One region of the Mesorhizobium sp. Mes31 genome, then DNA from elsewhere that is predicted to be linked to it. Evidence: predicted binding sites of a transcription regulator. Region 1 holds the regulator's gene; each other region holds the start of a gene.

What was found. The regulator LexA, encoded in region 1, represses DNA repair genes until DNA is damaged. The targets are predictions, from matches to a motif close to TGTTCNNNNTGTGTTCNG.
Region 2: NR193_RS08050 (single-stranded DNA-binding protein) is a predicted target of LexA. The motif match lies at 2,111-2,128, and genes of this name have one in related genera.
Region 3: NR193_RS19615 (DNA recombination protein RmuC) is a predicted target of LexA. The motif match lies at 6,790-6,807, and genes of this name have one in related genera.
Region 4: NR193_RS24045 (ImuA family protein) is a predicted target of LexA. The motif match lies at 4,323-4,340, and genes of this name have one in related genera.

The regions. Positions count from the first base shown of each region.
Region 1 covers NZ_JALJRL010000013.1:53,246-61,045, reverse strand. Annotated here, with positions in the region: gene NR193_RS21815 (AMP-binding protein) at 1-1,048, shown strand, start outside; gene kynA (tryptophan 2,3-dioxygenase) at 1,084-1,881, shown strand; gene kynU (kynureninase) at 1,886-3,133, opposite strand; gene NR193_RS21800 (GntR family transcriptional regulator) at 3,294-4,031, shown strand; gene lexA (transcriptional repressor LexA) at 4,412-5,152, shown strand; gene NR193_RS21790 (ComEC/Rec2 family competence protein) at 5,146-7,608, opposite strand; gene gltX (glutamate--tRNA ligase) at 7,710-7,800, shown strand, end outside.
Region 2 covers NZ_JALJRL010000004.1:38,311-46,110, reverse strand. Annotated here, with positions in the region: gene NR193_RS08070 (hypothetical protein) at 167-400, opposite strand; gene NR193_RS08065 (ATP-dependent Clp protease proteolytic subunit) at 564-1,169, opposite strand; gene NR193_RS08060 (SRPBCC domain-containing protein) at 1,191-1,673, opposite strand; gene NR193_RS08055 (helix-turn-helix transcriptional regulator) at 1,688-2,002, opposite strand; gene NR193_RS08050 (single-stranded DNA-binding protein) at 2,229-2,744, shown strand; gene NR193_RS08045 (OsmC family protein) at 2,890-3,315, shown strand; gene NR193_RS08040 (MarC family protein) at 3,340-3,969, opposite strand; gene NR193_RS08035 (VOC family protein) at 4,072-4,449, opposite strand; gene NR193_RS08030 (hypothetical protein) at 4,482-5,033, opposite strand; gene NR193_RS08025 (AraC family transcriptional regulator) at 5,119-6,018, shown strand; gene NR193_RS08020 (ParB-like protein) at 5,982-6,602, opposite strand; gene NR193_RS08015 (SulP family inorganic anion transporter) at 6,599-7,800, opposite strand, start outside.
Region 3 covers NZ_JALJRL010000011.1:91,008-98,807, reverse strand. Annotated here, with positions in the region: gene NR193_RS19655 (AI-2E family transporter) at 1-285, opposite strand, end outside; gene NR193_RS19650 (LLM class flavin-dependent oxidoreductase) at 400-1,461, opposite strand; gene NR193_RS19645 (DUF6481 family protein) at 1,684-2,112, shown strand; gene sugE (quaternary ammonium compound efflux SMR transporter SugE) at 2,194-2,508, opposite strand; gene NR193_RS19635 (hypothetical protein) at 2,699-2,824, opposite strand; gene NR193_RS19630 (transglutaminase family protein) at 3,035-3,844, shown strand; gene NR193_RS19625 (cation diffusion facilitator family transporter) at 3,945-4,910, shown strand; gene NR193_RS19620 (GFA family protein) at 5,078-5,482, shown strand; gene NR193_RS19615 (DNA recombination protein RmuC) at 5,489-6,757, opposite strand; gene def (peptide deformylase) at 6,861-7,391, shown strand; gene fmt (methionyl-tRNA formyltransferase) at 7,396-7,800, shown strand, end outside.
Region 4 covers NZ_JALJRL010000016.1:20,325-28,124, reverse strand. Annotated here, with positions in the region: gene NR193_RS24055 (error-prone DNA polymerase) at 1-1,813, opposite strand, end outside; gene NR193_RS24050 (DNA polymerase Y family protein) at 1,810-3,285, opposite strand; gene NR193_RS24045 (ImuA family protein) at 3,227-4,300, opposite strand; tRNA gene NR193_RS24040 (tRNA-OTHER) at 4,589-4,661, opposite strand; gene NR193_RS24035 (hypothetical protein) at 4,754-5,380, opposite strand; gene NR193_RS24030 (metallopeptidase family protein) at 5,623-6,045, shown strand; gene NR193_RS24025 (DUF1737 domain-containing protein) at 6,236-6,442, opposite strand; gene NR193_RS24020 (CoA ester lyase) at 6,542-7,432, opposite strand.

The DNA of each region.
Region 1 (7,800 bases):
CCGCGACGATGTCGCGCTGCTCGGCTTCACTTCGGGCACGACCGGCGTTCCGAAGGCGACGATGCATTTCCACCGCGATCTGTTGATCATCGCCGACGCCTACGCCCGCGAGATCCTCCAGGTGACGCCGGACGACATCTTTGTCGGTTCGCCGCCGCTCGCCTTCACCTTCGGCCTTGGCGGGCTCGCCATCTTCCCGCTGCGCTTCGGCGCGGCGGCAACGCTGCTAGAGCAGGCAACGCCGCCCAACATGATCCACATCATCGAGACCTACAGAGCAACCATCTCCTTCACCGCGCCGACCGCCTACCGCGCCATGCTGAAAGCCATGGATGAGGGCGCCGACCTGTCATCGCTGCGCGTCGCCGTTTCGGCCGGCGAGACGTTGCCGGCTCCGGTTTTCGAAGAATGGACGCGAAAGACCGGCAAACCGATCCTCGACGGCATCGGCGCCACCGAAATGCTGCATATCTTTATCTCCAACCGCTTCGATGACATGAAGCCGGCGTCGACCGGCAAGCCCGTGGGTGGCTACGAGGCGCGCATCGTCGATGAGGAGATGCGCGAGCTGCCGCGCGGCGCGACTGGCAGGTTGGCGGTACGAGGGCCGACCGGTTGCCGCTACATGGCCGATACCAGGCAGAAGGACTATGTGCGCGACGGCTGGAACCTCACCGGCGACACCTTCACCCAGGATGAGGACGGCTTCTTCCATTTCGCCGCACGTTCCGACGACATGATCATCAGCGCCGGCTACAACATTGCCGGACCCGAGGTCGAGGCGGCGTTGCTGTCGCATCCCGATGTCGCCGAATGCGCGGTGATCGGCGCCGAGGATGCCGAACGCGGCCAGATCGTCGAGGCGCATGTCGTGCTGGTGCAAGGCGTGGCGCCTGATGCCTTGACCACCAAGCGCCTGCAGGACCATGTCAAGGCAACGATCGCCCCCTACAAATACCCGCGATCGGTGAAATTCATCGCCGCCTTGCCCAAGACCCAGACCGGCAAGATCCAGCGCTTCCGGCTGCGCACGGAGAAAATCAATTGAGCGAGCCATACGATCCAGCGTCAGAAGGCGCACAGATGTCGTTCAAGGAACGCATGTCCTACAGCGACTATCTGCACCTGGAGAAGGTGCTCGACGCGCAGACGCCGTTGTCGTCCGCGCATGACGAGATGCTGTTCATCATCCAGCACCAGACATCGGAATTGTGGATGAAGCTCGCTCTTCACGAGCTCGGCGCCGCGATCCGCTCCATCCGTGCGGACCGTCTCGAGCCGAGCTTCAAGATGCTGTCGCGCGTCGCCCGCATTTTCGAGCAGTTGAACAATGCCTGGGACGTACTGCGGACGATGACGCCCAGCGAATACACCGAGTTCCGTGACGCGCTCGGCCAGTCCTCGGGCTTCCAGTCCTGGCAGTATCGCGCCATCGAATTCACGGCCGGCAACCGCAACCCGGCCATGCTCGGCCCGCACAAGCACCGGCCGGACCTCAGCCGGAAGCTGGAGGCGATCCTCGCCGAGCCATCGCTCTACGACGAAGCGTTGCTGCTTTTGGCGCGCAACGGATTCGACATCGGCGCCGACGCCAGACGCACGGACTGGCGTGAGACACGCACCGAGAATGAAGAGGTTCTGGTGGCCTGGCAGACCGTCTACCGCGACCCGCAGCGCTACTGGATGTTCTATGAGCTGGCCGAAAAACTGGTCGACTTCGAGGATTATTTCCGCCGCTGGCGCTTCAACCACGTCACGACAGTCGAGCGCATCATCGGCATGAAGCGCGGCACCGGCGGCACGTCGGGCGCGTCCTATCTGAAGAAAATGCTCGAGGTCGTCCTGTTTCCGGAGCTCTGGACGGTTCGCACACGGCTTTGACTTTTCAGGTGACGGCCGTTTTGACCGCGAAGCGGGCATCCTGCCAGGCGCCGGTGCGCAGGATATCCTCCAGCACCTCGACCGCCTGCCAGACATCCCTGTAGCCGACATAGAGCGGTGTGAAGCCGAAGCGGATGGTCGACGGCGCGCGGAAATCGCCGATCACGCCACGCTCGATCAACGCCCGCATCACCTGGTAGCCATGCGGATGAAGGAACGACACCTGGCTGCCACGCTCCTTGCCGTTACGCGGACTTTCGAGTTCGAGGCCGAAGGCGCCGCATCTGGCTTCAACGAGCTGGATGAACAGCTCGGTCAACGCAATGCTTTTCTTGCGCACCGCCGCCATGTCGACCTCGTCCCAGAGGTCCAGCGCGCCCTTGAGCGCCCGCATCGACAATACCGGCTGCGTCCCGCACAGGAAACGGCGGATGCCGACGCCAGCCGCATAGCCCTGTTCGAAAGCGAAAGGCCGCGCATGGCCCCACCAGCCGCTGAGCGGCTGGTGGACATCGCCATGGTGGCGCTTTGCGGCGTAAATGAAGGCAGGCGAGCCCGGGCCGCCATTGAGGTACTTGTAGGTGCAGCCGACAGCGAAATCGGCATTGGCACCGTCGAGCTCGACCGGCAAGGCACCCGCCGTGTGGCAGAGGTCCCAGACGATCAGCGCGCCGGCTTGATGGGCCTTGCGCGTCAGCGCCGCCATGTCGCGCAACTGGCCGGATTTGTAATTGACGTGGTTGACCAGGACGACAGCGACGCGCTCATCGATCAGCTCTTCGATGGTTGGCGCATCGACGCCCTCGAGCTGCAGTACGGTGCCCGGTCGTGTCGATGCCACGCCTTCGGCCATATAGAGGTCGGTTGGAAAGCTGTCGCCCTCGGCGACGATGACCGACCGGTCTGGCCGCATGCCAAGCGCCGCATGAAGCACCTTGTAGATGTTGATCGAGGTCGTATCGCAGACCACCGTCTGGCCAGCCGCGGCGCCGATCAGGCGTCCGAGCTGGTCGCCGAGCGCGACCGGCATGTCGAACCAGCCGGCGGTGTTCCAGGCACGGATGAGATCCTGAGCCCATTCTTGTGTCGCGGCCTTCTGGATCTCGTTGAAGACGGCGGGTGAAGCGGCACCCAGCGAATTGCCGTCGAGATAGATCACCCCTTCCGGCAAGACGAAGCGATTGCGCATGGAGCCAAGCGGGTCAGCGGCATCCATCGCCTCGATTGCTGCGAGATCGGGAGTTGCATTCATGATCGATTGTCCTCCGCGCATAGGCGCGCCCAGATGAACACGACAGGTGAAATCGGCCAGCCGATCATGCGCAGCCGGCGGGACCGTGTCAAACATTATATATAATTTACGACACGGAAGGCTTTCATATATAATCCGAGCGTGCAGTCGTGGATGAGCAATGATGTTGGATGAAGGACACTCGAAGACGGAAGCGGCCTACAGGCTGCTACGTCGCGATATCCTCACGACCCGCCTGAGGCCCGGCGCGCCGCTCAAGCTCAGCACGCTGCGCAATGGCTATGGCATTGGCTGGACACCGTTGCGCGAAGCGCTGTCGCGACTGGAGGCCGAGCGCCTGGTGACTTCCATCAGCAATCGCGGCTTCGCCGTCGCTCCGGTCTCTCGCACCGAACTGGAAGATCTGTCACGCGCCAGGTTGGTGATTGAGCTGCCTCTGCTCCAGGAATCGATCGAGAAAGGCGGCCAAGAATGGGAAGATGCCGTCGTCACGGCCCACTACCGGCTGTCACGCTGCAAGACCGCGGTTGATGACCCTTCCGACGAAGTGGTCGACGAATGGGACGAAAAGCACGAGGCTTTCCACGCGGCGTTGCTCAGCGCGGCAACATCCCCCTGGCTGCTCAACTTCCAGTCCACCATCGCGGATCAATTGCGTCGCCATCACCGCTTCCTGGGCCTGGCGCCAACGTTGCGGGCGGCCACCGGCCTGCTGCATGGCTATGAGGAGGCCATGGAGGCGTTGCGCCAGGCCGTCGCGATCCAACATCACACCGCGCTCATGGAAGCTGCGCTGGATCGTGACATCGAACGCGCGAAAGCGCTGATGACCGCCCATATCGGTTATACGTTGCATGTCTATATCCATGCCGGCGACGACAGCACAAACACGCGGTAAGGTCGGCGAACCAAGGCAAAGCCAGCATTGGCATTTCTCGGGCAAGAGTTGGCGTTTTGGCTTCGTTTCGTTCACGGCGCGTGAACGATCGATGAAAGCGGGAAAGCCGCTTTTCGATGCCTGTCGGCGGCTGATGCCAAGCCTCGGCGCAGGCTGGTCCACAGGCCGTTAACCATAACAATTTCAACGCGTGCCAGTGCACGGCGGCGGCGGGCGGCCGGGGATCACGGCCCGCTGCGGAGCGCCAAATAATTTCAGCCGTCTTAACAAATTCACTAAACTTTAAACGGTTGCGGAACACAACTGGAACAGATAGTGTTTGTTCTGGGTTTGTTTTTCGATTCTGGTTCAAACCTTCGTTCAATGCCTTGGGGGCCGCCATGCTGACGCGCAAGCAACATGAACTGCTGATGTTCATCCATGAACGCCTCAAGGAAAGCGGCATTCCGCCCTCCTTCGACGAGATGAAGGAAGCGCTCGATCTCGCCTCAAAATCCGGAATTCATCGACTGATCACGGCGCTTGAGGAACGCGGCTTTATTCGCCGGCTACCGAACCGGGCGCGCGCTCTGGAAGTGTTGCGGCTGCCGGATTCGATCGCACCCGGCCTCAACGCGGCGCGCAAATTCTCGCCAAGCGTCATCCAGGGCAGCCTCGGTCAAGGCGGCGGCCTTGGCCGGCAGATCAAGCCGGCGTCTTCGCGCATGCCATCGGCCGGCAATGACGACGACGTGGTCTCCGCGGTGTCGATCCCGGTGATGGGTCGCATCGCCGCCGGCGTGCCGATCGACGCCATCCAGCACCAGACACATTCGATCTCCGTGCCGCCGGACATGATCATGGGTGGCGAGCACTATGCGCTGGAGGTCAAGGGCGATTCGATGATCGAGGCTGGCATCTTCGACGGCGATACGGTCATCATCCGCAATGCCGATACCGCAAGTCCGGGCGAGATTATCGTGGCACTGGTGGACGACGAGGAGGCGACGCTGAAGCGGTTTCGCCGCAAGGGTGCCTCGATTGCCCTCGAAGCCGCCAATCCGGCCTATGAAACACGCATTTTCGGACCAGACAGGGTCAAGGTGCAAGGCAAGCTCGTCGGGCTGATCAGGCGCTACTGATCAGGGCTGGTAACCGGCTTTTCAGGTTTGCGATAGGGTGGCAGGCCCCTCGCCTCGCGCGAAAATTTGCGCTGGGTGTGCCAGGGTCGATATGGCCTGTTTACAGCGAAGCTGACCGTTGCCGGCATGATTGCCGATCGGCGGTCGAAGAAGACGGCCGCACTGCCTTTGCGGGCGAGTTGCCGCTTGGTGATGACCAGAACCAGCGGATTGTGACAGGGATCATAGGCTGTCGCGTCATTGATGACGATCAACTCCGCGAAGCCGCAGGCCTTCCATGCATCCTTGCGGTCCTCGACTTGCGCAATGATCGCACCTGAAGGGTGCCTGGCGAGACATACGCCGGCGGTGCAGTAGAAGGGCGCTCCCGGTGGCAGTTCGGCGGAATCGGCGATGTCGAATTGTCCGTCTCCCTCGTCGAACACCTCCGGCACGACGATGGTTTCGGATGCCAGCGCGCGTTTCCAGTTGTCGACGGTGAATTCGTTCGGACGCGCCCGGCTGACCGCGAGTTCGCCGCCGCCGATCGGCAGCGCCACCAGCCTCGCGTCCTCCGAGATCAGCACATCAGGCGCGCGCGTATCCGAGACGGTCAACAGGCTGGCAAGCGCGAATGGCAGTGCCAAGAGCCTCAGCCATGTCGTCGCCATCGTCGCAATGATCAGGGCAATCGCCACCAACAGCACGGATTGCTCTGAAATCAACCCGACGGCATCGATCGGCGAGCGTTCCGAGATCCACGCGGACAAGGCGATCATCGCGGTCAGGCCTTTGCCCATCACATAGAGGAAGGGACCGTCGACGCCGAACGGCATCGCCAGCGCGCTGAGGACGGCGAAAGGCATCACAACCAGCGAGACGATCGGCATGATGGCCAGATTGGCGAACAAGCTGAGCGGCGACACGCGCTGGAAATGCCAGATGGCGAACAGCGCCGTCGCGCTGCCGGCGATGATGGAGGTCATGGCAAGGCCACCCATCGCCAGCAGGAATTTTCGCGTCAGGAAACTGGGCAACGACCGCTTCGGCGGCGGCGGTCTCGTTTTTCCCGCACGGTGATCCGACCAGCCGGCATAGGTACCGACCAGCGCCGCGGTCGCGGCGAACGACATCTGGAAGCTTGGGCCGACCACCTCATGCGGCGACACCACGATGACGGCGATCGCCGAGATCGCCAGATTTCGCATGGTCAGTGCCGCGCGATCGAACAGCACGGCAACCAGCATCACCGCCAGCATGATGAAGCTGCGCTCGGCGGCAACGACGACGCCCGAGATGATGAGATAGGCCGCAATCGAGAAAAGTGCTGCGGCTGCCGCGTATTTCTTGACCGGCCGGCGCGCGGAAAAATCTGGAAACAGAGCGAAGGCGCCGCGCAGCAGACCCATGATGGTGCCGGCGACCAGCGCCATATGCAGTCCGGAAATGGAAATGATGTGATAGATGCCGGTCCGCCGCATCGCTTCGTTGATTTCATCGGGAATGCCGGCGCGCACGCCGACGATCAGCGCGGCGGCGATCTCGCCTTCGGCGCCACCGATGCTGCCCCTGATATGGTCTGCAATGGCTTCGCGGGCATTTTCCACCGCCGAGGAAAGACGGGCGGCCAGCGGCATATCATCGTCATCTGCCGCGACGATCTTTGGATTGCCAAGGAAGAAGCCGCTGCCGCCTATGCCGGAGAAGTAGCTGTCGAAAGAAAAGTCGTAGCTGTTCGGGCGCACCGGGCCGGTCGGCGGCAACAGCTTGGCATAACCCGATATCAGCGAGCCGGCGGTCACTTCGGCCGGTATCTTGCGTGCCGAAAGCCGAACGCGTTCCGGCATATAGCGCAATTTCGGCCGGGCGGTCGACGTCACGTCGATGGTCACCCGGATACGGCCGCTCTCCATCTGGTCGAGCGAGACGACGCGGCCTGTCACTTGCGTCGAGATCTCCGAGCCCAGCATCTGAGTTCCGGCGCGCCACGTCTCGACCTTGCCTGCAAGAAAGCCCAGCGCGCACAACAATGCAGCCATGAAGCACAGATGGGTTTTCGGCCAGGGACGCGAGACAAGCGCACAGAGCCCCGCGAGGGCGACGACCGCGACGAGTTTTGCAAAGTCAGGCTCCATCGCCAGAGAAAAGTAGCCGATCGCTCCGCCAGCCAAGCAGACCGGCACCAGCAGGAAGGCAATGCCTCGGTCAAGTTCGAGGCCCGCCGCCGTGGCCACGCTATGGCGCAGGCGAGGCAGCGAAACCCGACGGAATTGCCGGTGCAGACGCACGATCGCGCCGGCCTCGGCAACCGGAACGGGGGTGGAGACATCCGCCTGTAACGGTTGGTCCCCGGGGCTCGGCACGGGGGGCAATGGCGACCGCAGCGAGGCCGGCGGAGGCGTCGCAAACAGGGACCGTTCGCTGACGCCAATGGCGGCGTCCTCGTCCTGATCCGAGCCCCAGCCTCGTCCAGCCATCGGGTCTGCCCCTTGCGCCCTCGACACCCTATGCTACATGAACGCGCAACGCGCGAAAGTCCGCGCATCCACACCTGCTTCAGCCGTTTCCCGAGAGTTCCATGCCCGACAAGGTCGTCACCCGTTTTGCCCCCTCGCCCACTGGCTTCCTGCACATCGGCGGAGCCCGCACGGCGCTGTTCAACTGGCTGT
Region 2 (7,800 bases), on a different contig from region 1:
AGACTGTTAGTCGGATCGTCGGCTGAATGCCGCGAAGCATCCGAAATCAAACGCCGGCAGTACACTCCCGGTAAAATATGGATTTTAGATCCAGAAAAGCCCCGTCCGTTGCTCAAAGCACGGCGGGGCTGTTTTTATGCGCGACGGCAGTTTGGCACGCGCAACGTCAGTGACGCGGCAGTCCGATTGCACCAGCGCCCATATCGATGGTGATGCTGCCGGAAATCCTGACATCCGTATCGCCGATCTTGAACTGGCCGTTCCCATTGCTGGGGAGCGCGTTATCGGGTTCGGGCTCGGGGGCCGGCTTGGCGATGTGATAATCGCTTGTCACGCCGGGCAGGGCGCCTTGCCGTGGGCTTGCCGAACTGTCTTCGGCAAAGGCAGTGCCGCAGGTCATGGCAGCGGCGGCGACGCCAACGATCAGCCGGTTCAAACCAGTGCGTGAGAGCTTGAGGAGCATTGGCCAACTATAATGCCGCGACCGGGGCGAAACCAGAGCGGCGGCGGCAAAAATCGCCGGCGGCCGACCGACCTCGGCTGAGCTCGCCGGCTGCGCGCCTTCACGCCGCCTTTTTGCGCGTATCGAAAACATGGTCGACGATGCCCCAGGCCTGGGCCTCGCGGGCCGTCATGAAGTGGTCGCGGTCGAGCGTGCGCTCGACTTCCTCGTAGGTGCGGCCGCAATGCTGCGCATAGAGTTCGGCCATGTGCCGTTTTGTCTGGCCGATGCGCTCGGCATGGCGCTGGATGTCGGAGGCCTGGCCCTGGAATCCGCCCAGCGGCTGATGCAACAGGATGGTGGCGTTCGGCAGGGAAATCCGGCGTCCGGCGGTGCCTGCCATCAACAGGAACGAGGCCATCGAGGCGGCAAAGCCCATGCATACGGTCGACACCGGGCAGTTGATGTATTGCATCGTGTCGTAGATGGCGAAACCGCTGGTGACCACGCCCCCCGGCGAGTTGATGTAGAGCGAAATCTCCTTGTCGGGATTGTCCGATTCCAGCGACAGCAGCTGCGCGCAGACCAGCGCCGAGACGTCGTCGTTGATCTCGCCGTTGATGAAGACGATGCGCTCGCGCAGCAGTCGCGAGAAAATGTCGAAGGCGCGTTCGCCGCGGCTCGATTGCTCGATCACCATCGGCACCAGATTGGCAACACCGCTCATAGTCTTCTCCATTGTCCTTGTTCAGGCCGCCCGCTGCATCGGCAGAGGCGTGTTCGCGGCGATGGGCTGTCCGGCCCCGCGCAACCCCAGGGAAAGCCGGCAGCCGGCGCCTGCCATGGCAACATCGGGCATTGCCGTTCGGGCAAAACCGTCATGGACAATGCGCAGGTGTGTGCCGCCCGAAATGGTGCGGGCGAGTGTGAAGGTGACGGTGCTGTCGAGCGGGTCCTGCCGCGCGGCATCGCCCGGCTGCGGCCGCTCGCGCCAGGAATAACGCAAAAGTCGTTCGGGCTCGGCGTCGAGAATCTCGCATTCGATCGGCGCACCCGGGCCGGCGAAGGCAAAACGATTGCCGATCTCCGGCCTGATGTCGTTCGGCATCATCCAGGCGGCGAGCAGTTCCGGCGTGGTCAGCGCCCGCCACACCTTTTCCGGCGGCTCGGCAAGCTCATATTCGAACTCGAGTGCATCAGGGGCGATTTCGCCTTGGCTTTCGCCGGTCATTGATCCCGTGTCCTTCATTGATCCATGTCCTTCAAAACCGCCTTCAGCCTCTCGATGCGCTCCGGCCAGAAGGCCCGGTAGCGTTCGATCCAGGAGAGCAGGGGAGCGAGCCCTTGCGGATCGGCGCGGTAGTAGGCGTTGCGGCCGGCCCGCCGCTCGACCACCAGGCCAGCGCCGCGCAGCACCGCCAGATGCTGCGACACCGCCGGCTGCGACACCGTCATGCCGCTGCGCAGTTCCGACACGCTCATCTCGCTGGTGGCGAGGCGCTCGTAGACGGCGCGGCGCGTCGGGTCGGCCAGGGCCCGGAAAATCTCGGCTTCGATCATGGCAAAAGCATAAGCCGACACTTATCGATTTGGCAAGCGCTGTTTTGAAACCCATATGCAGGGCTCGGGCATTGCTGCCATTCCTTGACAATCAGCGGTGATGCATATAGGAACGAAAAGGGAACAAAATCCTTGTGGGAAAAGGCAGCCACAGCAGGCGAGGATCGTCCGGAGCCTGTAAGGTGCGCCAACAAAAAATTGTTTCGGATGAGCGCGGAGAAGTAAGATGGCGGGTAGCGTCAACAAAGTCATTCTGGTCGGCAATCTCGGCGCGGACCCTGAAGTCCGCCGGCTGAACTCCGGCGAGCCGGTCGTCAACATCCGCATTGCGACTTCGGAAAGCTGGCGTGACAAGAATTCCGGCGAACGCAAGGAAAAGACCGAGTGGCACAACGTCGTCATCTTCAATGACCAGCTCGCCAAGGTGGCCGAGCAGTATCTGAAGAAGGGTATGAAGGTCTATGTCGAGGGCCAGTTGCAGACGCGCAAATGGCAGGACCAGACCGGCAATGACAAGTACACGACGGAAGTCGTGCTGCAGAAATTCCGTGGCGAGCTCCAGATGCTCGACGCGCGCGGGCAGGGCGAAGGTGGCCAGGTCGGCGGCTATTCCGGTGGCGGCAGCAGCCGTGGTTCCGATTTCGGCCAGTCCAGCCCGGGCGAAAGCTTCAATCGTGGCGGCGGCGCTCCCAAGGGCGGCGGCGGTTCGTCGCGCGAGCTGGATGACGAGATCCCGTTCTGATCGAAAGCAATACCGAACGGCTGACGTCGCCAGATGGCTGACGTTACGTGATCGATACGCCCCGAGGGTCCCGGTGGACTTTCGGGGTTTTGCGTTGTTGATGGGCCTGACAGCAGGCGCGATCTGGGACTGAAAGGATAGGACGGTGAAGGCACGCGTAAAGTGGGTCGAGGAGCGTACCTTCGTCGGCGAGTCCGGTAGCGGCCACAAGCTGGTGCTGGGAACCGCATTGGGACCGGAAGGCAAGACGCCGGGTCCGAGCCCGATGGAGCTGGTGCTGATCGGCACCGGCGGCTGTTCGGCCTATGATGTCGTGCATATCCTCGAAAAAGGGCGCGAGGCGGTCGAGGACTGCGTCGTCGAACTCGACGCCGACCGGGCCGAAACCGAGCCCAGGGTTTTCACACGCATCCACATGCATTTCGTGGTCAAGGGCCGGTCGCTGTCCAGCGACAAGGTCAAACGGGCGATCAACCTGTCGATCGAAAAATACTGCTCCGCCTCCGCGATGCTGGCCAAGACCGCCACGATCACCCACGATTTCGAAGTGATCGATACGACGGCGAAGTAGGGTTCGGCCTCAGGGTTGGTCGCACTACCCTGCCATTAGCGCCTTGACGCCGTCCGCCACGAATTGCACGGCAAGCGCGGCCAGGATCACGCCGAGCAGGCGGGTCAGGATCGAGCGGCCGGTATGGCCGAGGATGCGGTCGATGCGCTCCGACAGCACGAATACCAGATAGGTGATGGCGAGGCAGACGAAGATGATGCCGACCAGCGCCGCCTGGGCGCCAAATCCCTGGAATGAACCGGACAAAAGCACCGTCGCCGAAATGGCACCGGGACCGGCGATCAGCGGGATCGCCAGCGGGAAAGCGGCGATGTTGTGGATCATGTCCTTGGTGATGGCGACGTCGCCGATCTTCTCCTTGCGGTCCTGCCTGCGCTCGAACACCATTTCGAAGGCGATGAAGAACAGCAGGAAGCCGCCGGCGACGCGGAAGGCCGGCAGCGTGATGCCGAACACCGACAGGATCGAGGCGCCGGCGATCGCGAACAGCGCCATCACCAGGAAGCCGATGACCGAGGCGCGGACGGATACCTGCTGGCGCTCCTCGCGGTTCATGCCGCGTGTCACGGCGAGGAACAGCGGCGCCAGCCCGGGCGGATCGATGGTCACGAGAATGGTGACGAAGGCGTTGAACAGGCTGTCGAAATTCGGCATCTCTGACCCCTCCAACCGGGCAGAGCCCGCACCGTGACATTGGTAGAGCAAAGCCCGGTCGGAGGGAACTGTCGGAGCGATGATACTAGAGACTTGGCTGCTTCAGCTGGCAGCGCCGCAATAGGCCTCGAGGCGGTAGCCATCCGGATCGATGACAAAGGCGGCGTAGTAGTTTTCGCCATAGTCGGCGCGCAGGCCCGGCGCCCCGTTGTCACTGCCACCTTCGCGTAAGGCACCGTTATAAAAGGCATCGACGCTGCCTCGCGTTGGCGCGGCGAAGCAGAAATGCAGGCCAGACTTTTCGTCTGCCGGCACAGGCCGCGGCGCCTCGTTGACCCATAGCGCGACGCTCTGTGCGCCATAGCCGAGCGAGCCCGGGGATTGGCTGAGACAGCTGTAGCCGAGCGGCTTCAGCGCGGCGTCGTAAAAACGCTTGGATGTTGCCGCGTCGCGGACACCGATCGAGATATGGTCGAACATATTTTTCTCCATTGTTACAATGTTTTGTAGCGTCAGGTTGTCGTCACTCGCCGCGCTAGGAACTCGACCTCCAGCCGCCATGTCGCGCCGCTGTCTTGTGAGCGTTCGCCAAGCCAGCGGAAGCTGTTGTCGGTGATGCGGGAAAAACTCCAGCGCACCGAAGAGCCGGTGCCGTCGGCGCCCACCTGCACGATCGTGTCGCCCTCGGCGCGGCCGAGCTGGCGGCTAAAATACTGGTTGCGCGGATCGCTCCAGAAGATGTGCCAGGCATCGGCGCCGGGATCGTAGACCCGCAGCGTCGTGCCATAAAAAGTCCATTTGCCAAGGGAAGGCGAGGGGCCGGCGTCGCGTGCCGGCAGGATCCACACATCCTGGATCGCCCGGCCTTCCAGCACCCAGCCAAAATGCACCTCGCCATGCCCGGTCAGCACGGTGCCGTCCTCGAGATGGCGCGAGGCCTCGAACGTCCAGGCGCCGACGAAGCGGCCGTAAAGGGCCAGTTGTTCGGCAAACCCTTCTGCTGGTCCGGGGCTGTGCAAAGTTTGTGCAAAGGAAGATTGGGCAAAGGAGGATTGGTCGAACATGGTTACAGTCTCTTCTTGTCAGGAGACCGGGAAGGGTAGGCGGTGACGGGGTTCTGGGCTTGGGAAAAATTGCTATAGTTCAGCCATGACAGCGACCACGCGCACGATCACATCCGGACCCGGCTGGCAGGTTTCGGACGTGGTGTGCACAGCCGGCGCCGGCGACCGCCCGTTCGAGGAATCACACCGGGATTTCTGCGTCGCCGTGGTCACCAGCGGCACGTTCCGTTATCGCGCGCAACAAGGCACGGCGATGCTGGCGCCCGGTTCCCTTCTGCTTGGCAATCCCGGCACATGCTATGAGTGCGGGCACGAGCATGGCAGCGGTGACCGCTGTCTCTCGTTCCATTTCCAACCGGCCTACATGGAACGGATCGCCGCTGACGTGCCGGGCGCCAGGAAACTGGCCTTCGGGGCGGCACGCCTGCCGCCTTTGCCGGCCTTGGCGCCACTGCTGGCCGCGGCCGAAGCCGCGCGAGACATGGCCGACAACGACGCCTTCGAGGAACTTTCCCTGCGCATCGCAGGTGCGTCAGTGACGGCCGCCTCCGGCGCCACGCCTGTCAGGCGCGCGCCGAGCCGCCGTGATCAGAAACGGGTTGCCGAAGCGGTGCGGCGGATCGAACTGGATGCCGACGGGCCGGTCTCGCTTTCGGCGCTTGCCGGGGAGACGGCGACGAGCCCCTATCATTTCCTGCGGATTTTCCGCCAGGTCGCCGGGATGACGCCTTACCAATTCCTGCTGCGGACACGGCTGCATCGCGCGGCGGTGCGGCTGCGCATGGCGAACGAGACGGTCTCGGCGATTGCCTTCGAGGCCGGCTTCAACGATCTGTCGACTTTCAACCGTCGTTTTCGGCGCGTCATGGGTGAGACGCCCGGCGACTATCGCACCCGCCGGTCGAGCGGCGCCTTGCCGGCCATATCCGCCGTCACGGCCTTGCGAGGTCAGTCCGACGTCGGGCCGCACCAGCCCGGCAGATAGTCCGCGTCCTTGCCCTTGGCCAGCGTCAGTGCCTCCTTCATCACCTTGTCGAAGTTCTTCGCCACGACCTCCGGGTCAATGCGGCGGCGCAGGAAATCCGCCCACAGGAACTCGCTGAACGGCGTCGTGTCCTTGGCGTAGCCGCCTTGCCGGCGCAGCTCACCCGCCATGCTTCGGTAGGGATCGTCGACCAGTCCAGCCATGGTTCTCGGAATGGCGCCGTAGTCGCGCCGCCGACCCGTTTCGTCGAACGGGTGCATCCAGCCGCGATTGTCGAGCACGACGAAAAAGGCGTCCTTGTCGAGCGCCGACAGGTCGCTGGTCACCGTGACGAAAACATCCTTGATGCCTTCCTCGAGCAGCGCGCGGGCGAGATGGTGGTGATCGGTGACGTAGTTGCGCTTCTTTGGCCCCAGCACGACGGGGACCATGTGCCTGCCGAGGAAGGTGCCGGTCTTCCTGGCACTCTGCGCGCGGATCATCTGGCGTTTCAAGGCCACTTCCCGCATGCCGACGGTGATCTGCGTCGGCCGCAAATCCTTGACGGCGACAGGGTTCAGCAGAGGCTCTCTTTGGGTGGTCATGTCCGGCTCTCCTGTTCCGGCGACTGCTGACCGGAATGCAGCGCCTTCACGGCGGCGTCGACGCTGTGGAATATCCGTTGCGGGCCGACGAGGTCGATGATGCCAAACCGCGCCAGGGCCGCCTGGGCGCGCAGCGACTCCATCCTGGCAATGGCGAAGATCGCGCCCGCCTTGCGGCAATGCGTTATGGTTTCGATCAGTGCCTGGGCGGCGGTATAGTCGATTTCGACGATGCTGCTGGCCTCCAGCACGACGAGTTTCACGCGTCCATTGCCGGCGTCGACCAGATCACGGAAGCCGCGTTTGAAGCGATCGGAATTGACGAAGGACAGAGGTGCCTGAAACGCGAGGACCAGCACGCCGGGCAACCGTTCACCGGCATTTCCGACGGTCGGCGGCCACCAGACCGACGTGCCGGGAACCTGCTCCAGCTCGATGGGCTGCGTGCGCGTCGCGCTCCACACCCCATGCAGCAGCGAAAGGCCGATGCCGATCGCCACACCGATCTGTATGGGCAGCACGACGATGGCCGCCATGGTGATGAGGATCAGGAGGAATTCGAGTGGCGCCTGCCGGTAGACTTTGGCGAACACCTGCCAGCGCAGGATACGCCGAGCCACGAACAACAGCACGCCTGCCAGGGCCGCCTGGGGGACGTCGGCCAGCAAGCCGCCGCCGAATGCGCCGAGCGCCAGCACGATTGCGGCGGCGAAGAGGCCTGCCAGTTGCGAATGGCCGCCGGTCTGGGCGGCGATGGCGGTGCGCGGCGGGCTGGCATTGACCGGAAAGCCGGCAAACAACCCCGACGCGATGCTGCCGGCGCCAACGCCGACAAAATCGCGGTTGACGTCAGGGGCCTCGCCCTGTTGCGAGGCGAAAGAGCGGGCGGTGGCTGCCGTCTGCACCATGACGACGATGGCAATCAGCAGCGCCAGCGGAACCAGCGCCTGGATGTCGCTGAGGCGGACCAGCGGCAAGCCGGCACGCGGCAGGCCGTTCGGCAAGGCGCCGAGCACGGCGACGCCGCGATCCGCGAGACCGAAGACGACGACGGCCAGTGTCGCCAGCACGAGGCCGATCAGCGCGCCGGGGATACGGGCGCTGAAGCGCTCGGCGAGGAAAACGATGGCGAACACGCCAAGGCCCAACGCCAGACTGTACGGGTTGGTGAGATGAAGGTTGGTGGCGATCTCACCGA
Region 3 (7,800 bases), on a different contig from region 1:
GGCGAAGACGCAGATCGACAGCAGCACCAGAAGGGTCGCCGAAACCACTTCGGGAATGCCGCGCTTGCGCAGCAGCCGGACGATCGGCGTCAGCGTCAAGGCCAGCAGGAAAGCCAGGATCACCGGCATGAAGAAGGCGCGGGCGAAGTAAAGCGCATAGACGGTCATGAACACGAAGATGCCGACGAGCAGCGAACGCATCAGATGCGTGTCCGCGCGTGCCTCGACGCGCGGATCCGGCTCATCGGCAACGCCTGCGCCCGAAGCGGCGGGTTCGGCTTTCATCGTGGTCCCTCGGCGGCGCACCGCAATTGGTGCAGTCCGTCGACGGAAAACGCCGACGCGGCATCAAGGTTCCGTTAGCCGGCATTGCCCCGCGATGAGGGTCCTGCCGTCGGTTTATACGGCAGGCGCTGTCACGGCCGGCGCGGATTTCGCCGTTTCCTTGCGCACGATCGGCGCCACCCTGGTGCCGTAGAGTTCGATCGCCTTCATGATCTTGGCGTGCGGCATGACGCCGATCGCCATCTGCAGCAGGAAGCGATCGTTGCCGAAAATCTTGTGCTGGGCGACGATCTTCTCGGCCACCTGCTCTGGATTGCCGACGAACAGTGCGCCGGTGGGACTGCGCGACTGGTCGAAATGCGCCCGCGACGTCGGGCCCCAGCCGCGCTCGCGGCCGATGCGGTTCATCACCTCCGCCTGGGGGCCATAGAAATCATCGGCCGCCTGCTCCGTGGTTTCGGCGATGAACCCGTGCACGTTGATGCTGGTGGCGAGGCCCGCCGGATCACTGCCGGCACGCCTGGCGGCCTCACGGTAAAGGTCGAACAGCGGCGCGAAGCGCGCCGGCTCGCCGCCAATGATGGCGAGCGCCAGCGGCAGCCCGAGCGCGCCGGCCCTCGCCGCCGACTGCGGCGTGCCGCCAATGGCGATCCAGACCGGCAGCCTGTCCTGGAACGGCCGGGGATAGACGCCGCGGTCGTTGATCGGCGTACGCAGATTGCCGGACCAGGTGACCTTCACCTGATCGCGGATGGCGAGCAACAGGTCGAGCTTCTCGGCGAACAGCTCGTCATAGTCCTCCAGATTGTAGCCGAACAGCGGGAAGGATTCGATGAACGAGCCGCGCCCGGCCATGATCTCGGCGCGGCCGCTCGACAGAAGGTCGAGCGTGGCAAACTGCTGGAAGACGCGAACCGGATCATCGGAGGACAAGACGGTGACCGCGCTGGTCAGCTTGATGCGCTTCGAGCGCTCGGCGGCCGCGGCCAGCGCCACCACCGGCGCCGAGGCGGCATAATCGGGCCGGTGATGCTCGCCGAGACCGAAGACGTCGAGGCCGACCTGATCGGCCAGTTCGACCTCCTCGATCAGATTTCGCAGCCGCTCATGCGGGCCGATGGCGCCGGGGCCCGGCTGTGGGCTGACGTCGGCGAAGGTATAGAGACCGAGTTCCATGTCATGTCATCCTGATGTTGGGCTTTTCGGAGTAGAGGTAGCGATCGGCCCCCTTCGTCGCCAGAGGGGCGGACGGTGAACAGTGCATGTCCCGGTTGGGCCAAAAAGCCGTCTCCCGGCTGCAACAACCCAGAATTTCATGGCTGGCATACCGATTTGGCGCTTGAACTCTTGGCATTCGCGCGTATGTAAGCCTCGCGAATTGACTTCAGGGAAGTGGACTTGGCTATCTACAGGGAAAAAGATATTTTCGAGCGGCGCAATGCCGCGAACGAGGCAAAGAAGGCGCTTCTGGAGCGCTTCAAGTCAAAGCCGGCGGCAGATGACCCTGCGGTGCAGGCACGACAGGCCGAACGCAAGGCAATCCTCGAGGCGCGCCAGATACGCGAGGCCGAGAAGGCAAGGCTGAAGCAGGAAAAGCTGGCACGCGAGGCGGTCGAGAAGGCCGAGCGCGAGGCAGCGGCTGAAGCGGCACGTATCGCGGCCGAAGAAGCGGCACAGGCGGAGGCCAAGATTCGGGAAGCCGAAGAAAACGAGCGCATCGCCCGTTTGCTGGCCGACGAAGCCGAACGCAAGGCCAAGCGCGACGCGCGTTACGCGGCGCGCAAGCAGCGCACCGGCAGAACGCCTCCGGGCTTCTCCGCCCGCTAGCGCCTTCACGGCCAAGCGCCGAATTGACTTGGGATCAGGGTCGCCTTGCAGCGGCCCTGAAAGCGTTTGCCTTGAAGGGGCTCACGCCGCGAACTTCAACCCCATGATGCCGCAGACGATGAGCGCGATGCAGGCCAGCCTGATCGCGGTGGCCGGCTCACCGAGCAGCCAGATGCCGAGCAGTGCGGTACCGACAGTGCCGATGCCGGTCCATACCGCATAGGCGGTACCGACGGGCAGCACCTTGAGCGCCAGGCCGAGCAGGGTGAGGCTGACGATCATCGAAGCCACCGTCAGGACAGTCGGGACCAGCTTCGAGAAACCGTCGGTGTATTTGAGGCCGATTGCCCAGCCGATCTCGAACAGGCCGGCAAAAAACAGCAAGATCCACGACATCGGCAACGCTCCATCCGAGCATCGGACCGATGCTCGATCAAGGAATGGCGGGGCGTCCCGGCCTGATTTCGGGGGAGCGCGAGGTCGTCCCCGCCACGCCAATATGGGAATTTCGCGTGCCCGATCAACAACGGCCGGCGACATGACAATGTTGCCGGCCGTCATCCTGTCCAAAGCGGATTGGCCGGACTTACTTGTCCTTGAGCTTCATCGCCTTGACCGGCGGCGCCTTCAGGGCCGGAGCCGGGGCGGGCTTCTTGGCGTCCTTCTTCGGCTTGCGGGCTTCCTTGCCTGCCTTCATCGCACCTTTAGCCATGATTCGTTCCTCCGATTGTGGGAAGCGAAGTGAAACAAGAGAACCGCCCGACTGCAAGGGGCTGCTGCCGCTCGTTTGCGCCGGCCCTCCGCTGTCAACCGGTTTTCCCCTCGTAAAGCGGTTCGGACCATGCCATGCTGTTTGTCGCACTGCAGCATCAGCTTGGGTTTTCGCCCGGGCGACTGACAGGGCAGGCTGGTCAGGACAACAATGCGAATCCACATCGGCTGCGAGATGAGCTTCGACTTTCCGCAGGAAACGCCGCTCATCGCGATGCTGAATGTCCACTATTCCCGCGCATCCGATCTCGAGCGGCCGGATTTCCTGACCTCCAACCCACCAGTGCCGATCGAAAGCTATCGCGACAGCTTCGGCAACTGGTGCAACCGGTTCGTCGCCCCGCCCGGACGCTTCACTTTCGGCACCGACGCCGTGATCCGCGACCCCGGCACCTTCGAGATGGGCGACCTGATGGCCTGGCAGCACGAGGTGCGCGACCTGCCGTCGGACACGCTGCTGTTCCTGCTGCCCAGCCGTTTTTGCGAGAGCGACCTGCTGGCGAGCGAGGCGTGGCGGTTGTTTGGCCACACGCAACTCGGCATCCCGCGCGTGCAGGCGGTCTGCGACTTCGTCCACAATCATATCGTCTTCAGTTACGGCAATGCGCGGCCGACGCGCACCGCGGCGGAGGCCTATCGCGAGCAGAGCGGTGTGTGCCGCGACTTCGCCCACCTTGCCGTTACCTTCTGCCGGGCGCTCAACATCCCGACGCGCTACTGCACCGGCTACATCAGCGACATCGGTATGCCAAAGCCCTGGTCGAGCATGGATTTCGCCGCCTGGATGGAGGTCTATCTCGGTGGCCGCTGGCATGTCTTCGACCCGCGCAACAATTCGCCGCGCATCGGCCGCGTCCTCATCGCCTCCGGCCGTGACGCCGCCGACGTGCCGCTGACCCATATCTTCGGGCCGGGCACGCTCGCCGGCTTCAAGGTGTGGACCGACGAGATCGTCGAGTAGGCAACTACCCTGAACGACTGGCCGGTTCGTGCGTTGTTGATGGCTGTGGAGCTTCGACAGGGGCTCCGCTAAGCTCGGAGCTCCAACAGGACAACACACGATGGCCGGTCATGGCGGATCGAAAAGGGTCATCTACGCGGCGCTTGCCGGCAATCTCGCCATCGCGCTGACCAAGTTCGCCGCCGCCTTCTTCACCGGCAGTTCGGCGATGCTGTCGGAAGGCGTGCACTCGCTGGTCGACACCGGCAATGGCGGGCTGCTGCTCTACGGCATGCACCGTGCCGCCCGCCCTGCCGACCCGAAGCATCCGCTCGGCCATGGCCGCGAACTCTACTTCTGGAGTTTCATCGTCGCCCTTCTCGTCTTCGCGCTCGGCGCCGGCGTGTCTTTCTACGAAGGCGTCATTCATATCATGGCGCCCGAACCGGTCGCCAACGCCAAGGTGAACTATATCGTTCTCGGCCTGTCCTTCCTGTTCGAAGGCAGCTCCTGGCTGGTGGCGCTGAAGGCGTTCCGCCAGCAGAAGGGCAAACAGGGCTGGCTGCAGGCCGTGCAAGCGAGCAAGGATCCAAGCGTCTACACGGTGCTGTTCGAGGATAGCGCCGCCCTGCTCGGCCTGATCGTCGCCTTTGCCGGCATCCTGGCGGCGGAGCTCCTCGAGATGCCGCGGCTCGACGGCGCCGCCTCGATCGGCATTGCCCTGATCCTTGGCGCGACGGCGATCTTCCTGGCGCGTGAAAGCAAGGGACTGCTGCTCGGCGAGCCGGCCTCGCCAGAAGTGCAGAGGAGGGTTTTGGCCATCGCTCAGCAAGATCCGGCGGTGCAGCGGGCGAACGGCATATTGAGCGTCCATATCGGCCCGGAGGAAATCGTCGCTGGCCTGAGCATCGAATTCGAGGATCATCTGACGGCGCCGGAGATCGAAGCCTGTGTCGAGCGCCTCGAGAAACGGCTGAAGACAGAGATGCCGGAGATCATGCGGCTGTTCGTCAAGCCGCAGACCACGGGCACCTGGGAACAACGGCGCAAACTGATCACATCCGCAGCCGATCCGGCTCTGGACTAGAGCCTGTTCCATCCCGATGGAATCGGGATGGGGCTCTATCTCTTGGTTTGAGCATGATCTTTCCCGAAAACCGGATTCCACTTTTCGGGATCATGCTCTAGCGCGGTGCCGTTGCCTCGCAGCCTTGGCCCGCTATGATCCATAGGGTGGATTTTGGAGGAGCGGCGATGAAGATCGACGGCGGATGCCATTGCGGCGCTATTGCTTACGAGGCGGAGGTCGACCCGGAAAAGACCTCGATCTGCCACTGCACGGATTGCCAGCAACTCACCGGCACGGCCTTTCGCGTGACGGTTCCGGCGCCCGAGAATCATTACCGGATCACCAAGGGTACGCCGAAAATCTATACCAAGACCGGGGCGAGCGGCGCCAAGCGCGCCCAGGCCTTTTGCGCCGACTGCGGTTCGCACCTTTACGCCACGTCGGTCGGAGATGGTCCAAAGGTCTATGGAATTCGAGTGGGAACCGCGCGGCAACGCGAGGATTTGATCCCTACACAGCAGAAATGGCACCGCTCGGCGCTGCATTGGCTGCCGGAATTTCAAGGCATGACCATCGTGGAGGAGCAGTAGCGCCGCTCAGTCGTCGCCTTCGACAACCCTCAGCCTGAGCTGTCCGGTCTTCGAATCGGCGACGCGAGCGCCGCCTTCGGCTTTCGCGAGGGGTGCCGACGAAGCCGCGCCCGTGCCGTCTTCCGCAGGCTGCACGCCGAACTCCAGCGCCTCGATCTTCTGGCCGCGCTTGGTCACCTTCGACGTCGAGACGAGGATATCGTCGATGTCCTTGGCCGACTGGCCGAAATGGACCTGCAATTTGCGCACCCGCTCGTCGACACGCGCGACATCCTCCATCAGCCGGATGACTTCGCCCTGGATCAGGTGCGCCTGTTCGCGCATGCGGGCGTCCTTGAGGATCGCCTGGATGACCTGGATCGACAGCATCAGCAGTGACGGCGAAACGATGACGATGCGAGCGCGGTGTGCCTTGTGGACGATCGCCTCGAAATTCTCGTGGATCTCGGCAAACACCGATTCCGACGGCACGAACATGAAGGCGGTGTCCTGCGTCTCGCCCTGGATCAGGTATTTTTCCGATATGTCGCGGACATGGATCTCGATGTCGCGGCGGAAGGCCTGCGAGGCGGCCTTCTGCAGTTCGACGCCATCGGCGGCGCGGATGGCATTCCAGGCCTCCAGCGGGAATTTGGCATCGATGGCAAGCGACGGCGCGCCGTTCGGCATCTTGACCAGGCAATCGGGCCGGCTGCCGTTGGACAGGGTCGCCTGGAATTCGTAAGCGCCATGCGGCAGGCCGTCGGCAACGATCGCCTCCATGCGCGACTGGCCGAAGGCGCCGCGCGTCTGCTTGTTGGAGAGGATCGCCTGCAACTGCACGACCTGACCGGCGAGCGACTGGATGTTGCCTTGCGCGACATCGATGATCGCCAGCCGCTCCTGCAATTTGGCCAGGCTCTCATGCGTGGATTTGGTCTGCTCGGTCATGGTCTGGCCGAGGCGGCCGGTCATGGCATCGAGACGCTGGCCGATCGACTGCGTCAGTTCCGCCTGCCGTGCCCCGAACACCTCGGCGATGGCGCCCATGCGGCCCTGCATCTCGGCCTGGCTCTGCAATATGCCGGCCATCCGCGCCTCGGCGTCGCGGGCATGGTCGGCTGCTTCCGCGGCTGCCACGGCGCGCGCCTTGGCCGACCGCCACAGCGCGATGACGAGCGCCACGAACAGGCCAAGAAACAGCAATACGGCGAAAGCCAGCGCATGGCCGAGCGTGATCGTGGTGGCGCCAAGCCGGGCGACGGGCTCCGAAAGGATTGATGTCAGGTCATTCATGTGGACAGCATAGATGATTCGGCATGTCGGCACAGATCAAAACGTGAACGCGAACCAGGCGCCCCGGTTGACGCTTTTCGCTGGACGTCTTACGTGGAACGCCATGCCTATCAAGCCGCTCATCATCCTTCCCGACCCCATCCTGCGCCAGGTTTCCAAGCTGGTGGAGCGCGTCGACGCGCCCTTGCGCAAATTAGCCGACGACATGCTGGAGACCATGTATGACGCGCCCGGCATCGGGCTGGCGGCGATCCAGATCGGCGAACCGCTGCGCATGCTGGTGATCGATCTCGCCAAGGAAGACGAAACACCGGCGCCGCACGTCGTCATCAACCCGGAAATCCTGGAGAGCGCCGACGCGCGCTCCGTCTACGAGGAAGGCTGCCTGTCGATCCCGGACTACTACGCCGAGGTCGAACGTCCGGCGGCGGTGCGGGTCAGGTATCTCGACCGCGACGGCAAACTGCAGGAGATCGAAGCCGAGGGGCTGATGGCGACCTGCCTGCAGCACGAGATCGACCACCTCAACGGCGTGCTGTTCATCGACCACATCTCGAAGCTGAAGCGCGACATGGTGGTGAAGAAATTCAAGAAGCTCGCCAGGGACAAGGCGCCGGGCAAGCTGGTGGGATAGGGGAATGCCCCTTCGCGTCATCTTCATGGGCACGCCGGAGTTTTCGGTCCCGACGCTGCGCGCGATCGGCGAGGCCGGACATGAGATATCGGCCGTCTATACGCAACCGCCGCGCGCCGCCGGACGGCGCGGGCTGGAGCTGACGCCGTCACCGGTGCAGCGCGAGGCGGAGCGGCTTGGCGTCGAGGTCCGTACGCCGGTGTCGCTCAAGGGTGAGGCCGAGCAGGCCGCTCTCCGCGCCCTGCGGGCCGATGTCGCCGTGGTCGTCGCCTACGGTTTGCTGCTGCCGAAGGCGGTTCTTGAGGCGCCGCGGCTCGGCTGCATCAACGGCCATGCATCGCTGTTGCCGCGCTGGCGCGGGGCCGCACCCATCCAGCGCGCCATCATGGCCGGCGACCGCGAAACCGGC
Region 4 (7,800 bases), on a different contig from region 1:
GCCGTGGCAGCATCGACATCTGGGCGCGCGATTCGATCTGGAAGACGCCGAGCGTGTCGGCGCGGCAGATCATGTCGTAGACGTTGTCGTCCTCCGGCGGCAGGGTGGCCAGCACATAGGGTCGGCCATATCTGTCCCGAGCCTTGGGATAATGATCTTCAAGCAGGGTGAAGGCGCGCTTCAGGCAGGTCAGCATGCCGAGCGCCAGCACATCCACCTTGAGGATCTTCACCGCGTCGAGATCGTCCTTGTCCCACTCGACCATCTTGCGCTCGTCCATCGCCGTCTTGACGATGGGGACGATCTCGTCGAGCCGGTCCCTGGTGATGACGAAGCCGCCGACATGCTGGGAGAGGTGACGGGGAAAACCCATGATCTCGTTGGCGCGTTCGATCACGTGCCGCGACACCGGGTCGGACCGGTCGAGGCCGCCGGCCCTGGCTTCCTTTTCGCCAAGCTCCGAGGTCGACCAGCCCCAGATCGAGCCTGACAACGACCCCCTGACGTCCTCCGACAGGCCCATCGCCTTGGATACTTCGCGCAGCGCCGAGCGGCCGCGATAGCTGATGACGGCGGCGGCCAGCGCGGTGCGCTTGGCGCTGTATTTCTCGTAGATGTACTGGATGACGGTCTCGCGCTTCTCATGCTCGAAGTCGACATCGATGTCGGGCGGCTCGTTCCTCTCCTCGGAAATGAAGCGCTCGAAAAGCGTGTCGATCCGGTCCGGCCCGACCTCGGTGATGCCGATGCAGAAGCAGACGATCGAATTGGCGGCCGAACCGCGCCCCTGGCAGAGGATGTCCTGGCTGCGGGCGTATTTGACGATGTCGTAAACCGTCAGGAAATAGCGGGCGTAGTTGAGACGTTCGATGAGGGCGAGCTCTTCTCCGATGCGCTTGGTCACGGACGCAGGCACGCCCGCCGGATAACGGCTGGCCGCCCCCTCCCGCGCCAGTCTTTCCAGCTCGGCCTGCGGCCCGAGCCCCGATTCCGTCGGTTCATCGGGGTAGTTGTACTGGAGGTCGCCGAGCGAGAAGCTCAGCTCCTGCGCGAAGCGCAAGGTCTCGGCCAGTGCCTGGGGATGCCGGCGGAACAGGCGCGCCATCTCCATCGGCGGTTTCAGGTGGCGCTCGGCATTGGCGGCCAGCTGCAGCCCCACCTCGGCGACGGGCGTGTTGAGGCGGATCGCGGTCAGCACGTCCTGCAATGGGCGCCGTTCCGCCGTGTGGTAGAGGACGTCGTTGGTCGCCATCAGCGGCACCCCGGCGATCTCCGCCAGCGCTGCCGCCTGCTCGATCCGGAAGCGGTCATTGCCGGCATAGCAAGGCGAGACGCCGAGCCGCAGGTTCCTGCCGAAGCGGTCCTTGAGCTGGCGAAGCAGAGCGAGACTGTCCTGCGTGCCCGTCGACAGATCGGGCAGGACCGCCAGCGACATCAGGTCCCCCCATTCGAGGAGGTCGCCGCGCTGGAGAAGGGTGGCGCCCTTTTCGGTTTCATCGCGCAGATTGGCTTGGGTGAGCATGCGGCAGAGATGCCCCCAGCCCTTGCGGTCCTGCGGGTAGGCGAGAATGTCCGGCGTGCCGTCGCAAAAAACCAGCCGGCAGCCGGGGTGATAGGAAAGCGTCTCGACCTTGGCCTGCTGCCAGGCGCGCACCACGCCTGCCACCGTGTTGCGGTCGGCAAGTCCGATCGCCGAGAAGCCCATGAGCTTGGCCGCGACCACCAGTTCCTCGGGCTTGGAGGCGCCGCGCAGGAAGGAGAAATTCGACTGGATGCCGAACTCGGCATAGGGAATGACGGTCAGCGCATTCATGCGAAGACACCATGCATGAACCAGCGCGGAGGCACCTGCGAGCCGCCATAGAGGCCCTGCCGGTAGAGCCAGTAGCGGCGGCCGTCGGCATCCTCGATGCGGAAATAGTCGCGCGTCGAGGCCGCCTCGTCGCTTGCGGCTTCATGCCACCATTCGGCGGCGATGCGTTCCGGCCCCTCGGCGCGCGTCACCCGGTAGAGCGCGCGCCGCCAGCGGAAGTTCAGCGGCGGGCCCTCGGGCATTTCGGTGGCCGGCACATCGATGGGTTCGGGCGAGCGGAAAAGCCGGATCGGCCGTTCCGGCGGGAAGACGGTCGCCGGAGCCTGCATCCTGTCCGGCTTCTTCGGCGGCGTGGTCCGGCGCGGGGCTTCGGTGAAGGGGATCGTGGCGACGGCGCGTTCCGGCAGATGGCTTTCGACGGTGACCGGCCGCAAAACCGCGCCATCGCCGAGCCGGGCACGGATGCGGTCGGCGAACAGCGCGATATCGGCGCCGTCGTCGGTCGTCTCGCCGGCGAGGTCGGCCTGCTGCATGTCGAAGGTGGCCGCCGACAGCACCGAGAGCCGGACGAGATCGAAGCCATAGCCGGCATCGATGTCCTGCTCGAGCGCGGCCAGCCGTTCATGGAACAATTTCTGGATCAGCATCGGTTCGCGCATCGGCCGCGAGGTGCCGAGCGCGATGCGGCTGACGGCGCCGTCGACGCGAAAGAGCAGCAGCGCCAGCGTCCTGGCGCCCTCGCCGCGACGCTCGAGATCGGTCTTCAAGGTCGTCGCCAGCATGCCCACCAGCCGCTCGATATCCTCGGTCAGGGTGACGGGCTCGGCCAGATGGCGTTCGACCGAAAGCGGCGCGACGGGAAGGCGCGGCGACACAGCCTCGTCGAGACGGCCAAGCGCCTGGTCGAGGCGCAACAGCAAGGAGGCGCCGAAGCGGCGGGCGAGCGGCGCGCGCGGTGCGGCCATGACGGCGCCCGCCGTGCGCAGGCCGACGCTTTCCAGGCTGGCGCGGGTTTCCGGTGCGATGCGTAGCGCCGCCAGCGGCAAGGGCGCCAGCAGCGCCTCCTCCTCGCCGGAAGGCACGATGCGGTCGCCGGAAAACCGTGCCGCGGCCCAGGCCGCGCCCGGCGTGGCGGCAAGCCCGGCGCGGACATCAAAACCTTGATGGAAGAAGCGCGACAGGATGTCGTCCAGCATCGCGCGTTCGCCGCCGAACAGATGGGTGCAGCCGGTGATGTCGAGAAACAGGCCGTCTGTTGCGTCCAGCGCCACCAGCGGGGTGTAGCGGTCGCACCAGTCGGCAAGGCCCTCGAGCAGACGCCGGTCTGCCTCCGGATCGGCCTCGACGATGTCGATCGACGGATGCATGGCGCGCGCATCGGCGATGCCCATGTCGCGCTTCAGGTGCAATGCCTCAGCCCGCTCGTCGAGGGCCGAGATGCGTTGCGCGTTGCCTTGGCGGTGGCTGATCACGAGCGGTGGGTGAGATGGCGGCAGGTGATCCGACGGCCGGGAACGCCAGGACCGCCCCAGACGCTGCCGCAGGATCCTTTCCACTGCCAGATAGGGAAACCACAGGGACAGGATTCTTTGCCCGTTCTTTCTGGGCCCGTCTCTCCTCGTCCCTTCTTTCGTCGCCCGCTCTTTCGTCGAATGCGCGTTCATCGGGGTTCCACTCCAGTGTGAATTGTCCAGGCAGGGCCGTGCGGCTCTTGCCGATGGTGACGGTGAAGGCCGGGCGGCCGATCGAGCCGGCGAGCGGCCCGGCGATGGTGTCGCGTGGTGTTGCCGGCGCCGACGCGACGATGAGGCGGACGGGTGCTGCCGTCGGCTCGGGCTCGGCCGCCTGCCGCAGCAGGAACACCGGCCGGCCGGCACCTAGCGCCCTCGCATGCAGCCGGCGCGTCGCGGTCAGGTCCAGCCGCTGCGGATTGCCGCGAATCTCGAGGATGACGGCGGCGAGCGCCGTCATCCGGGCGGCCTCCTCGGCGACCCACAGCGCATCGACAAGTTTTGGCGCTTCGGAAAACAGCAATTGCTCGGGCTCGATGCCGAACGAGGCCCGTAGCCCCCTGGCATAGGGAAAGCCGGCCTCGCGGAAAATCTCCGACGTGCCGATCCACAGGACTGGCAGTCCCTGCGCCTGCTTGAGGATCAGGCTCGTGAGCGACAAAGCGAAGCCGGCGACGGCTCCGGCATCGCGGGTTTGCGTGCCATGGATTTCGCTCAGGGCGGCTTTCGGCAGGCCGCCGCTCAGGGCGGCATCGAGGCGCTCGACCCCGATGGACAGGAACGCATCCGGCAAGGCCGCGGCAATGCCACGCCGGACGATTGTGAGATCGGTACCGGGCGGGGGATCGGTGCCGACGTCAGCATCGGAGGTCGCGGCGGCCGGCGCCTGCAGGCGCTCGGGCAACGTTCCCTCGATCTTCGCGATCTGGCGGCGCAGGGCAAAAACAGTCTCCCGCGCCACGGCGGTCATCGCCATGACGGTCAGCTTCCACTCACATTGTTCCTGTTATGTTCCTATAGATTCCAGAGGCGGCCGGAAGAGTCAAGCAGAGTCACAAGGAATTTATTCCTCCCGGCTCTCCAAATGCCACCCAAGGAGAGCAATCGAGGCATTTCGGACGTGGCTCACGAACGAGACACGGTGAGGCCGGCGGCGATTTTGATCGCGCCACCGGCATCCTATTGAAGACTAAGAAGAAACCAGATTCCTTCAAAACTTGACTAAGGCGACAAATCGCCTTAGATTTTAAGCGGTTAGTAGGAGAGCCCCTGGCAGGAATTGAACCCGCGACCCCCGGATACGAAACCGGTGCTCTATCCAACTGAGCTACAGGGGCATCGGGAGAAGGCGGAACAACAGTCCCCCCTTCCCGGTAAATCAGGCTCTAAATCTTCTCGGGGTGATGGACCACATCACGCACTCTCCTTTCTAGCCAATGACACCTTCTTGGGGCCCCGGCGTTGCAGCGCCGGGGTTCTCCGTTTTCGCACTAGGCGCAGCGGAGAACCATGTGCGCCCCTCTCGACGGGATAGCCCGTCTTTGGAGAGGCGATACAACGTCATGCCGACCGTCTTTTCATGGACAGTCTGGCTATAAGTTTGCTCAATAAACCTGCGAATATCTGCCGCCTTTATGCCTGTCTCGGCGGCAGCGGCAAGCTGAGCAAGTACGATTTCGCGGATAGTCGGCATTCCATCTTTGGCAGGTGGATATTCACGGTCATCGGAAGCTTCGTCAGAGGCGGACGCTTCGTCACCCTCCGGGGCTTCCGCCTCAGCTTCTTTCGCGGCCTCATTCTGTTTGTCAGCTAAATGTTTAACGACGCGGCCACCCATCGCGATGGCTTCCCACCAGGCATCTTCCCCAATGGCTATCTTAACTTTTTTCCAAAGCTCACCGTCGTCAGTGTCGAAGCCGAAAGTTTCGAATGCGGTAACCGCGCCAGCCCGCCGCTTCTCGGCTTCAGTTTTCTTTGCCTTTAGAGCAGCGAGTTCGTCGTCAATACGCTTTTTCTCATCCTCACCGCGCACAACGCGAGAGAGCAAGACCTTCATAGTAAGTATCTCGTCAGGGCTGAAGTCCGACACGACTGCACTCCGAATCCGCATTGATTCGAAGCTACGACGAGCACGACAAAAAAGCAATCACTACAACAAGTCAGTCGATGGATTTCTACACAAAACGGAGTACCACCCTCCGTGGCTCCCCGTTAGCAAACCGGCAGCGGCTCCGACAGTCCCGCGTCATTTGCCGATTCCGGCGCGAAAGCCTATATGCCGGGTTCAAAGGACAAAGCATGGCCCGCATCTACAAGACCCGTACCTGGCACGACCAGTTCTCGCCATCCATGGAGGAATTGGAGTTCCTGGCGCTGGAGTCCTACGCCCACCTGCCGGAGGAGTTCCGCAAGCTGACCGGCGAGATCATCATCCAGATCGCCGAATTCCCGACCGACGAGATCATGGACGATTTGTCGCTGGAAACCCCGTTCGACCTGCTCGGCCTTTTCGAAGGACGCGGCATCGCCGAACGCTGGAATCCGCAGACCGGCGAAGGGCCGAACCGCATCACGCTCTACCGCCGCGCCATGCTCGACTACTGGGCCGAAAACGAGGAAACGCTGGGCGACATCGTCACCCATGTGCTGATCCACGAGATCGGCCATCATTTCGGCCTGTCGGACGATGATATGGAGCGGATCGAAGAGGCGGCGGAATAGGCTGTGCCGATATTCAGGTGATGCCGGCCTGCAAATGGCGGTCCCCTGCGCTTCCGGTGCTCACGTACCCAAAAGTACGCTCCGCTCCGGTTCTCGGGCACCACCCAGTTTGGTCGCTTCGCGCCCGTCTTCGACTCCGACTCGGCCTGACCTGAATCTCGACACAGCCTGTGTTGGCGCTTTGCAAACTCTACCAGTCGCTGAGCTTGGTATCGGGCCCATATTCCTGGCCCTCGACATCCTTGACCACGGCCTGGCCGCAGCGCATGGCCTTGGCCTTCTTGTCATAGCCATAGGTCGGCGAGCCGAACAGGTGCCAGCCCTTGTTCAGCGCCGCCGTCACCTTGTGGCAGAAGCTGGCGTCGTCCGGGCCGGTCAGAAAGCGGTAGAGTTTCATTTTTCAGTCCTGTCGTGAGTGCTCTGTCTTCTTTGTTTCGAGCATGATCTTTCCGAAAGCCGGTTTCCGCTTCTTGCTTCGCCGACCTTCGGTTCGGGATCATGCGCCGATGGCGGCTGCCTTCGCCAGCAGTTTTTCAGCCTGCGCGAGATGCAGCCGCTCGACCATCTTGCCGTTCAGCGCGATCACGCCCTTGCCGGTGTTCTCCGGAAGCGCGAAGGCCTGGCTGACCAGGCGCGCCTCGGCCACGGCTTGAGTGGACGGCGCAAAGGCGCGGTTGGCCGCCTCGATCTGCGCCGGATGGATGAGGGTCTTGCCGTCGAATCCCATGGCGGCCGCTTCCGCACATTCCTGGGCGAAGGCTTCGAGGTCGCGAAAATCGTTGGAGACGCCATCGAGCATGTCGAGACCGCCGGCACGCGCCGCCAGCACCATCTGCATCAGCCACGGCACGAGATAGCGCCGGTCGGGTGTCGCCAGCACGCCGGTATCCTTGACCAAATCATTCGTTCCGGCAACGAAACAAACCAGACGCGAGGCCGGATCCCGACCAAGTTCGGCTATGGTGCCGATGTTGAGCAGTGCCTTGGGCGTCTCGATCATCGCCCATAGTTTCACGCTGTCCGGGGCAAAATTGTCGTCGAGCACGTCGCCGGCCTCGAGCAGGTTTCGCGGCGTGTCGACCTTGGGCAAGAGAATGCCATCCGGCTCGCAGCTTGCCGCGGCCAGCAGGTCGGCGGCGCCCCATTCGCTGGCCAGCGCGTTGACGCGCACGACCATCTCGCAACGGTGGCCGAAGTGGTTGGCAAGCGGGCCGTTGGCGAAAATCCCCGCCAGCTTTTCGCGCGCCGCAACCTTGTCGGCCGGGGCGACGGCATCCTCGAGGTCGATGATGACGGCGTCGCAGGAAAGCTGCGCGATCTTGGCCAAGGCCTTGTCGTTGGAGGCCGGGACGTAGAGCACCGAACGGCGCGGGCGATAGGGTTCCATGCCTGATCTATGCCGCGTGCGGTTGGTGGAGGCAAGCCGTCCGACCCGTACCTGAGACGAGCCAATCGCGAAAGCTGGCACCGCCCCTCATTGCCCTGCCGGTCATTTCTCCCCGTAAACGGGGCGAAAGAGGCTGGCCGCAACCTCGGCTCCCTTCCTGCAACACTGATGATTGGCGAAAGCGGCGACGAGCGCCCCTCGCCCCGTTTACGGGGAGAGGATGCCGGCAGGCAGGTGAGGGGCAGCGCCAAAGCTCGGAAAGGAGGGCGGGCAGTGCACCAGCAGTAAAGCGTGCCCCTGCACGAAAACTGCACACGCTTGCGGAAAACCTCCTCCAATCCGCCCAATCGTTTCCTGGCCGGCCTGCG